Regions from separate parts of the Lysinibacillus sp. NPDC056959 genome, predicted to be linked through region 2. Evidence: riboswitches for the same ligand, from Rfam matches in the RefSeq annotation. Region 2 holds a riboswitch; each other region holds the start of a gene.

Region 1 (3,286 bases), on a different contig from region 2:
AAATAATGGGTAGGCTCCTTTTTCACTTGCCAAATCGTTAGAAGCGCGAATCGTTAAATACGCAATTTCCTCATATAGCTTGTCCGCAAATTCTACAGCTTCCTCAGACTCCCATTGAATTTCTTTCAAAGCTAATAAATGATGCCAGCCAAATGTTCCAAGTCCAATGCCTCGGTAGCGTAAGTTCGTACGCTCTGCTTGTTTTACTGGAATTGTATTTAACGCAATAACATTATCTAACATACGTACTTGAATCGGAATTAATTTTTCTAAAACACCAGCCGGTACAGCTCTACCTAAATTGATAGATGATAAGTTACATACAACGAAATCGCCAGGCTTGCGACGTGTTACGATAACATCATCTTCTAGAGTAATAGACTCGAATTCAGTAGCTGACATATTTTGGAATATTTCTGTGCACAGGTTCGAGCTATAAACCATTCCCTCATGCTTATTCGGATTCATGCGATTTACTTCATCTCGATAAAACATAAACGGCACGCCTGTTTCAAGCTGCGAGCGCATAATACGTTTCATAATATCAATCGCTGGCACAACTTCACGGCTTAATAATGGATTCGCAATACATTCTGCATATTTAGTACGGAAAGTGCCATCACCTTTTTTCTCATCGTAGAAATCCTCTAGTGAAAAGCCCATAACTTCTCGTACTTCATGTGGATCAAATAAATGCCATTCCCCGCGCTCTTCAACCGTTTCCATAAATAAATCCGGTAAGCATAGCCCTGTGAAAATATCATGGGCACGCAAACGCTCATCCCCATTGTTTAAGCGTAAATCTAAAAACGTAAAGACGTCTTTGTGCCAAACATCTAAATAAACAGCAATAGCTCCTTGTCGTTGACCTAGCTGATCGACTGAAACCGCCGTATTATTAAGCTGTTTAATCCATGGTAGAACACCACTAGATGCACCTTTAAAGCCTTTAATTGATGAGCCTCGGCTACGAATTTTACCCATATAAACACCAATACCACCACCGTATTTCGATAATGTTGCAACATCTGTATTCGTGTCATAAATACTTTGTAAACTATCATCTACTGTATCGATAAAGCAGCTAGATAGCTGGCCATGTGTTTTACCTGCATTCGATAATGTAGGTGTTGCCACAGTCATATATAAATTACTCATTGCCCAGTAAGATTCACGTACTTTTTCTAAACGATTTTCTGTTTCATCCTGCATAAGGGTCATCGCAATGACCATCCATCGTTCCTGTGGTAGCTCTACTGGTGTTTTCGTGTAATCACGGACTACATAGCGGTCCATTAATGTTTTTAAGCCAATATACGTAAACAATTCATCTCGACTTGATTCTAAATAGGAAGCGAGTTCTTGAAGATCCTGCTCACTATATTTTGTTGTTAAACTTTCATGATACAAACCAGCTTCTGTATAGCGTGCTAATTGTTCCGGGAAACATTTATAAACATCTTGCACTGAAACGCCACGGCGCATTGCAAATTGATCATATAGTTTTTCTAAATAAATTTGAGCTGCGACGAATGTCCAGTATGGCTCCTCCTCATCAATTAGGCTAAGCGTTTGTAAAATCATCGCATCCGCCCATGCTTCAAATGTCGCATTGTCGTTTTTTCGTAGCCATCGATCCGATAATCTTACAAAACTTTCGAGTTCATCCTCCGTATAACTTTTCTTGAGCTTAGCAATTTGCTGTTCGATTTGAATTGTCATGTATACATTCTCTCCCTTTCTTTCTCCAGCAACACAAAAAGCGATCACGCAACACTTATCGGTTACGTGATCGCAGTAAAATCGGAAATGGAAATGAAGGACATGCACACTAAGAAGTGGACAAATCTCTCGCCTCCACTTCTCAATCCCCGAAGAATGTGTTGCTGTCTTGAACAGATCGGCAGGTCTCCTGGCTCATGCTTCCTCCAAATGATGGCCTTCCCGTTCTTTACAGTGGCCTATTCATCATTTGTCAGCACTTACAGTTGCGGGGACAGCTTCGGCCTAAGATGACTCTTTTCCGAATTCCCTTTTAAACCATATTTGGTACCGCTCGTCCAAAATACTATATATTGTGTTTTAACTCCTAAACAAATCTAACATATAGTGTTTATAGTTGCAATAGGCGTTTTGCCCCTTGAATTTTTTAAAGTGCTACTTTTTCTCGAAGCAAGCCCGATTACAATGCAGTTTTACGTAGTTTTTCAAAATTTCTAGGAAAATATTTTTGTACTAGCTGCTCTTTTTCTGGATTAATTCCTAGTAAAACTACTGCACATGGACCAGCCGTTTTCTCAATATCTAATGCACTATTGACCTGTTGCTCGCCAAAAAGTCGGCTAAATTCTGCTTGTAAACCTTTTGATCCAACTGGCCATACTTGCTGCACAATTCCCTCTTTCCACGCTTGAAAAATAGGTTGCAGCTGTGCGACATCTTCAGGTTGTGCAAGGATTTCATTGCCTACAAGTGGCAAACCATATGTGTACCAACTTAGTTGCTCATGCTTAGTTGCTGTACGTTTCTGCTGCTCCCCAAGCATCGTTATTGACAAGCCTGATTGTAAAGTTGGCATATTAGTCTCTGAACTACCGTCTATTTGCGGACAAAAAAGGCCAGCCTCCTCAAAAACCTGTTGAATGCCTGCAACATAACGAGACCATGCAGCATCCCCTGAAAAATTAGCAAGTAAAATATGCTTTGGTAAAGCATTTGCAGCAAGCTGCTCTAAAAATGTAACACGTGCAGTAAAATATGCTGTAAGCTGATCTGGAGCAGACACAACATCTTGTAGCTTTTCGCCAATTGCAGCGGCATTATCGGTTGTCGCAATGAACTCACCTATTTTTATTGCATTTCTCAATGTACTCGACCTTCCTTACGCACAAACACCTTCGACAGAACTGGCATCGCCACCGCAACGATCACTAGATTAATGAGTGTTGCCAGTGGAAGACTAGTCAATGACGTCCAGTAAAACGCCGGACTAATAATAAAGTAAAATGGTATAGGTGCCACGACACCATTTAAAATAAGTGCCACAGGCCATTTCCAGAAATGCATGCCTTTTTTATGCATAACCCCAAAGATCCATACAACGATAAACATTTCCACTGCGATAATTATATGTAGTGGTCCAAAAGGGAAGCCAGTAGTTAGGGCTGAGATAAAATGCCCAATGACTCCCGCAACACCAGCTAATACTGGCGATAAAAATACAACGCTCAAAAATGCCGGTGCAGAGTCAAGCGCAGCAGTTGTAATAAATGTTGGAATTTTAATG
Region 2 (3,286 bases):
TCTAAATCCAAACAACTTAACAAAAATTTTTGTAAATCGAGAAGATGGGACAATATTAGCCAAAACTAAAAAACGCAAGAAATCAATTTTTTAAATGATGATTTCTTGCGCTTTTATGATTTAAAATAATTTATTTCGTAAGTCCTTGCCTCTTTTTAAGGTAAATTGATATGCCAATGAAATCCACTTCTTGCTTCTTATCCTCACATATAGCGGCTTATCAGACGCACCTAGTAAAGCACCCAATCAGTACGTAAGTCGAACCCACATTATGATAATGAGTCAGTTTAAATCTTTCCAATAATCAGCAGAATTTGTTCTGCGATAAAATTTATAAAAGGGTTCATTCGGACGAGCATGTTTCTGATAGAGCTCAATGATTTGCTTTAAAAAGCCTTCAATAAGCTCTACCCCTACCTTTTTCGCAAAGAGTGTCCCGGCTTTTGCATTCGCTCCCATCGGCACTGCTCCTAAATAGACATCAAAGCTATCCTTTTGATAAACAAGCCCAATATCATCATACACCGCATTATAACAAGCAGAGGCACAGCCATTGACGTTTACACGTAATCTTGTAGGGACAGTGATTCCTTTTAATGAATGATATAGCTTTTCTGTAATTGGTGCTGCCTCCATTTTGTCACCATCACAAAAATCACACGCTTTCATCGCTACAATCGGACCTTGCTTTGCCACATAAAGGCCAGCGTCTTCTAGCTCCTCAATCGTCTTTTCAATTTCTACTGTTGGGATAGATAATAATATGCTGTAAGAGGCAGAGTATTTTATGGCACCCTTTTCCCCTACAACCTTTGCTATTGTTTGGAATTGTGCAGGGGTATAATGTTTATTAATAATGCCTGGGCTTACGGCAAGGCGAGTAAAATCCCCATTATTGTTTAAGTTTTCGAAGGTTTTGTCCGGTATATTCGAACGGAATGCATTCATAAATACTTCTCCTTATGAAAAAGGAGCTAGCCAATTGCTAGCCCCCCATTTATTGGATACTTAAAAACTCTCAGGATAGAAGCCTTTCGCCAAAATTTGAATGGCTTCTGCAGCACGTACCCCTTCAGATGCAGCAGAAAGTGGTAGAATCACAAAGCGTTCGTTTTTGACTGCTTCCATTTCCTTCAAGGCTGGATCATTTTTTAAGAAGTTTATTTTTGCTTCCGCTGTTGTTTCTCCGTAATCTATGACAACTACGACCGCTGGATTACGTTCTACTGTTTCTTCTTTGGACACCGTAGTCCAACCCGATTCCACATCACCAAAAATATTTTTACCGCCGGCCATCGTAACAAGTTCATTCATAATGTTTTGTCCTGCAGTGAAGATCTCTTTATCACCACTATCAAACACTAAAACAGGCAGTTCTTCTCCATTTTGCGGTAGTTTTGCACGGACATCCTCTACATCCTTTGTCATTTTTTCAATTAGTGCTTCTCCACGATCTTCAACACGGAAAATTTTTGCGATATTTCGAATATCTGTGAAAATATCGTCTAAAGTTGGTTTCGTCATGATTGAGGCTGTATGTAAATAAGTGTGAATGCCTAATGTTTCAAGCTCTTTTTGTGTTCCAACACCTTTCTCTCCAAAGGCGCTTTTCCAACCACCTAATAAAAAATCTGCTTCTGCATCAATAACCTGCTCCTTTGTAGGATACTGTTTTGCTAACACAGGCACTTTATCATAGGCCGCTTGTAGGGGCTCATAAATTTTGTCATCTAAGTACGCCGTCCCTACCATTGAATCTTCTAGCTCTAAAGCTAACATAATTTCTGTCACGTGCTGATTTAAGCTAATCGCTTTTTTTGGGGCTTCCTTATATACTTGAGTTGTTCCATTATTTTCAATCGTTATGTCTGACTTTTCAGCTTGTGAAGGCTCTACCTTCTCACTTTGTGTAGCAGATTCTAGTTTGTCCTTTTCACTACATGCACCCAATATAGCTACCAATGCGATCGCAAAGACTAGCCATAAGCTATTCCATTTCTTCATATCCTCTTCTCCTTTGATGTTAAATATATAGAAAGAAATCGTTTAGACTCCTATGCTACCAGATAGCGATTCTAGAAAAGGGCATAAAAAAACCCCCTTGTTTCCAAGAGGTTAGCATAGCAAAAGAAAGGTTTTTCAACCTATTCACTATCCCCATCCTCGTGGATTCAGTAATACATACATATTGGCAGGTATCCTGGCTTAGGTTCATCATCTATACGCCTTCCCATAGCGTGGCTACAGTGGCATCTTGTATAGACTCCCCATTTACAGTTGCGGGACAGCATCGGATTTACACCGATTTCCCTTTTAAGCAAATAACAAAGGTCATTTACACCAATACGTCGTTTTTATTTTGTTGTATATATTGATTGACTAGTAGATTCGCAATCATACATATATTAACACTATTGCGACATAAACACTATATGAAATATTTTTTATACCAATTCTGTTACAATGTTGTTAAATGAATGAATAGAAACGAGGATCTTTTTATGCATGTAACAATTGGAGTACTTGCTCACGTGGATGCCGGTAAAACAACATTTTCTGAGCAGTTACTATTTCATACAAACAGTATTCAAGCTCGTGGACGAGTGGATCACCAGGACACATTTCTAGATAATCATGAGTTGGAGCGTCAGCGAGGCATTACGATTTTTGCGGAGCAAGGCCGCATGACGTTTGGGGATGATACATATACGTTGATCGATACACCAGGGCACGTCGATTTCTCTCCAGAGATGGAGCGTGCCATTCGGGTTATGGATTATGCCATTATTATTGTTAGTGCTGTCGAAGGAATACAAGGTCATACTGAAACAGTGTGGCAACTTTTACGCCAATATCATGTTCCAACCTTCTTTTTTATTAACAAAATTGATCGTGAAGGAGCAGATGTTGAAGCTGTAATGGCTGCGCTTCAAAAGGATTGCTCTGCAGATGTTTTATTCGTAGACGAACCGCTCCGTTCCGACTATGTTTCAAACGACATAATGGAGCGGCTTGCTGAACGTGATGAACAACTTCTCGATGCTTTTCTCAATGAAACATTGGATAGCTCTAGCTGCCTTACTCATTTATCTCGGATGATTAAACAGGAAAAGGCCTTTCTATGTTTTACTGGGTCTGCCTTAAAAGATAGTGGAATAAAGGAATTCCTAACACAGCTCCCCCTCCTTACAGAGACACAATTTAATAACAACGCTCCGTTTCAAGGTGAGGTGTTTAAAATTCGTCATGATGGACATCAACGCTTAACTTTTATCAAATCTTTGCA
Region 3 (3,286 bases), on a different contig from region 2:
TTCAGTTTGGGAACAACTAGTTCAAACTCTTACATACAAAAATGGACATATACGTGCAAGTGCTGCACAATTTTTATGCGCACTGGCAGCAAAAAGCGATCCTGAAGAAAGAGTATTAGAGGACTTCTTAAAGATTTGGGCAGTAACGTATGATGAAGAAACAGTCACTGTGAGGCATACTTTACAGGCAATTTGGAAAATAGGCTTAGCGGGGCAGGTACAAAGAGATTTAGTCGTATCATATTTGGCTAAAAGATATCAAACATGCTTAGACGAAAAGCACCCGACATTAATACGCTATGATATTATTGTATCCTTTAAAAAGCTATTCGATGCAACAAATGACCCCAAACTACTAAAAATTGCACAGCGTTTAATTGAGGAAGAGAAAGATGTTAAATCCAAAAAGAAATATAAAAATGCCATCCGATAAAAGTTAATGACTATTTGTTGCAAATTCTTTCATTATGAGAAATAGTTTTTATAACGTATGAAAAAATTAAATGCTTTAATTTATGAGGCATAATAAATATTTGCACGAGCAGGATGAATACCCAATGGGGCAGTGAATATATCCGCGTGCATACGGTAATACCTGCATGATTTTTATCCATCGTTGTTTATTCTAAAATTCCACAGCTATTTTTTCCTATCAATCTATGATAAACTGCATAACAAGTGAATAATTCTTGCAGAATAAAGGTGCTAAACTATAGCATAATCGGGAATTCGGTGAAAAACCGGAGCTGTTTCCGCAACTGTAAGTACAGAAGTCGTAAAGATATACCACTGTCGAATTATCCGATGGGAAGGTTTTTTATGAACGTAGTGAGCTGTACAAGCCAGGAGACCGACCTTTGTTTGAACGTATAGATAACTCTTCGGAATCTAGGAGAATATGCGGCAAATACATAGGCTATGTCGTATTTATGCGACACTATTTATGCTATTTTTCGTTGTTTCCTTAGGAGTGGGAACAACGTTTTTTTTATGCGCTTATAATTCACCTGGTGTAAGCCGAGGTGTTATTAAGGGAAGAATTTTTCATGAAGGAAAGCGGGGATTTATATTTGAAAAAAGATGCACGTTATTCTTGTTATCCATTTATGCGTGAAAAGGCATCTACAGTAGATTTTGAAATTCGAACGGATAGCCTAACAACACATATTGGTGTAGCATTGGCGGCGGTTAAAAAAGAAACGGTAGAGGTAGTAGCAGATGATTTACTAGCCATTTTGCCAATGGCTTACCATGTAAATGGCTCGGTTCGAGGTAAATTAGCTGTAACCGAAGATGATTTGACTCGGCTTAGTGATCGCTATGATTTCTATGTTAGTCATGTTAAAGAGGAAATACAAAACTTTGTATTACCTCAAGGAACAGATGCAGCTTCTGCATTACATTTATGTCGTAGTGAAGCGAAAAAATCATACCGTGTTTTGCACAAAGTATCTGAAGAACGCGAAGTACCAGCTATTCTCTTTGATTATTTAGGATTGCTAACCAATGTATTTTTTGTAATGGCTGTCTATATGAATCAGCATGCTGGTATTGCTGAAATACCGTTTATTAGTAAGTCATACCCGATGAAAAAGAAAAAGGAGAGTTAATGAAATGAAGAAAATGTTTAAGCTACAATGGCTTTCTGTGTTGATGTTGGCACTTGTATTAGTTGGCTGTGGCACGAAAGAGGATACAAATAAAGATGCTGTTTCTAAAGAAGATCAACAAGTTGAGAAAACTACTAGCTATAAAGTTAAGGATGACCGTGGTGTAGAAGTTGAGTTTAATGCAGTACCTAAAACTATTGTTTCATTACAACCGAGTAATACAGAGATTTTATTTGCGCTAGGCGTTGGCGATAAAATCGTAGGTGCAACAGAGTATGATACGTATCCAGAAGAAGCGCAAAAAATTGAGCGTGTTTCTACTTCTACAATATTCAATAGCGAGCGTATTTTAGCGTTAAAGCCAGACGTAGTTATTGCCTATACAACTGGAGGCGATGAAGAAAATTTAAATGCCTTAAAAGGTCTCGAAGATGCGGGTATTAAAGTGTTTGCCATTCAGTCAGCTAAATCATTTGATGATGTTTATGGGGATATCGAACAAGTCGCAACGGTTATGGGCATCAAAGATAAAGGCGAAAAGTTAAATGAAGATATTAAAGCTAAAATTGCAGATGTCCAAGCGAAAGTTAAAGATGTGAAAGAACCAAAAAATATCTATTTAGAAATTAGTCCAAAGCCAGACATCTATACAGCTGGTTCTGGTACATTCCAACAAGAGATTTTAAATGCTGCAAACGTTAACAACGTTTTTGCTGACCTTGAAAGCTGGGCAAAGGTATCTGAGGAAGATGTCATTGCGAAAAACCCAGCTGTTATTTTAACAACAGTAGACATGAAAAACACAACGGAAGAAATTCTTTCACGTGGTGGATGGAATTCAATCACTGCTATTCAAAATAAAGCGGTTTATTATATAGATACTGATATTTCAAGTCGTCCAGGTCCGCGTATTGGCGAAGCTGTTGAGTTAATCGCAAAAGCAGTATACCCTGAGTTATTTAAATAATTGATATTGAAAAATAGTGTTTTGAGCTGTCCTTTATCAAGGGCAGCTTTTTTTTATGGATAAAAAGGATAACTGTTCCGCTTGGGTTAGAAAGAGAAAGAATCAAGTGGATAACTGCTCGGCTTGGGTGGAAGAGAGAACGGGTAAAGTGGATAACTGCTCGGCTTGGGTGGAAAAGAGAACGGGTAAAGTGGATAACTGCTCGGCTTGGGTGGGAAAGAGAACGGGTGAAGTGGATAACTGCTCCGCTTAGGTGGGAAAGAGAACGAGTAAAGTGGATAACTGCTCCGCTTGGGTGGAAAAGAGAACGGGTAAAGTGGATAACTGCTCTGCTTGGGTGGAAAAGAGAACGGGTAAAGTGGATAACTGTTCCGCATGGGTTAGAAAGAGAAAGAATGAAGTGGATAACTGCTCTGCCTCAATAGAGAAACACCCCCAATAAATCTCTCGTTGGTCTAAGAAGTGTATGACATCCACTAGTGTGAAAATTGGTATTATATCGAATTGTTCTATAAAATAGAGATAAGTATGCTTTCTAACAGGGAGGGGTGCAGTCAGTGAAACAGTTTGATATGAATATTATTCCGTTTGAGGCAGTTTATAATTTTCGGGATATGGGTGGTTATAAGTCGAGAGATGGGCGTGCTGTTAAGAATGGTTTGATTTATCGCTCAGCAGCACTTGGTAAAATGACGAAATCAGATAAAGA

What was found. Region 2 has a riboswitch for cobalamin ahead of ACFTQ7_RS09415 (ABC transporter substrate-binding protein). Riboswitches for the same ligand answer to the same signal wherever they lie in the genome.
Region 1: it holds a riboswitch for cobalamin, as region 2 does, so the genes downstream of both, ACFTQ7_RS17200 (ribonucleoside-diphosphate reductase subunit alpha) here and ACFTQ7_RS09415 (ABC transporter substrate-binding protein) in region 2, are expected to answer to the same signal.
Region 3: it holds a riboswitch for cobalamin, as region 2 does, so the genes downstream of both, ACFTQ7_RS11185 (hypothetical protein) here and ACFTQ7_RS09415 (ABC transporter substrate-binding protein) in region 2, are expected to answer to the same signal.

What each region holds. Positions count from the first base shown of each region.
Region 1 covers NZ_JBHURE010000016.1:82,207-85,492, reverse strand. Annotated here, with positions in the region: gene ACFTQ7_RS17200 (ribonucleoside-diphosphate reductase subunit alpha) at 1-1,722, opposite strand, end outside; cobalamin riboswitch at 1,886-2,072, opposite strand; gene ACFTQ7_RS17195 (hypothetical protein) at 2,183-2,866, opposite strand; gene ACFTQ7_RS17190 (ECF transporter S component) at 2,863-3,286, opposite strand, start outside.
Region 2 covers NZ_JBHURE010000006.1:41,705-44,990, reverse strand. Annotated here, with positions in the region: gene ACFTQ7_RS09420 (precorrin-3B methylase) at 283-948, opposite strand; gene ACFTQ7_RS09415 (ABC transporter substrate-binding protein) at 1,009-2,004, opposite strand; cobalamin riboswitch at 2,174-2,360, opposite strand; gene ACFTQ7_RS09410 (GTP-binding protein) at 2,502-3,286, shown strand, end outside.
Region 3 covers NZ_JBHURE010000007.1:148,234-151,519, forward strand. Annotated here, with positions in the region: gene ACFTQ7_RS11180 (hypothetical protein) at 1-433, shown strand, start outside; cobalamin riboswitch at 684-873, shown strand; gene ACFTQ7_RS11185 (hypothetical protein) at 1,071-1,610, shown strand; gene ACFTQ7_RS11190 (ABC transporter substrate-binding protein) at 1,615-2,577, shown strand; gene ACFTQ7_RS11195 (tyrosine-protein phosphatase) at 3,135-3,286, shown strand, end outside.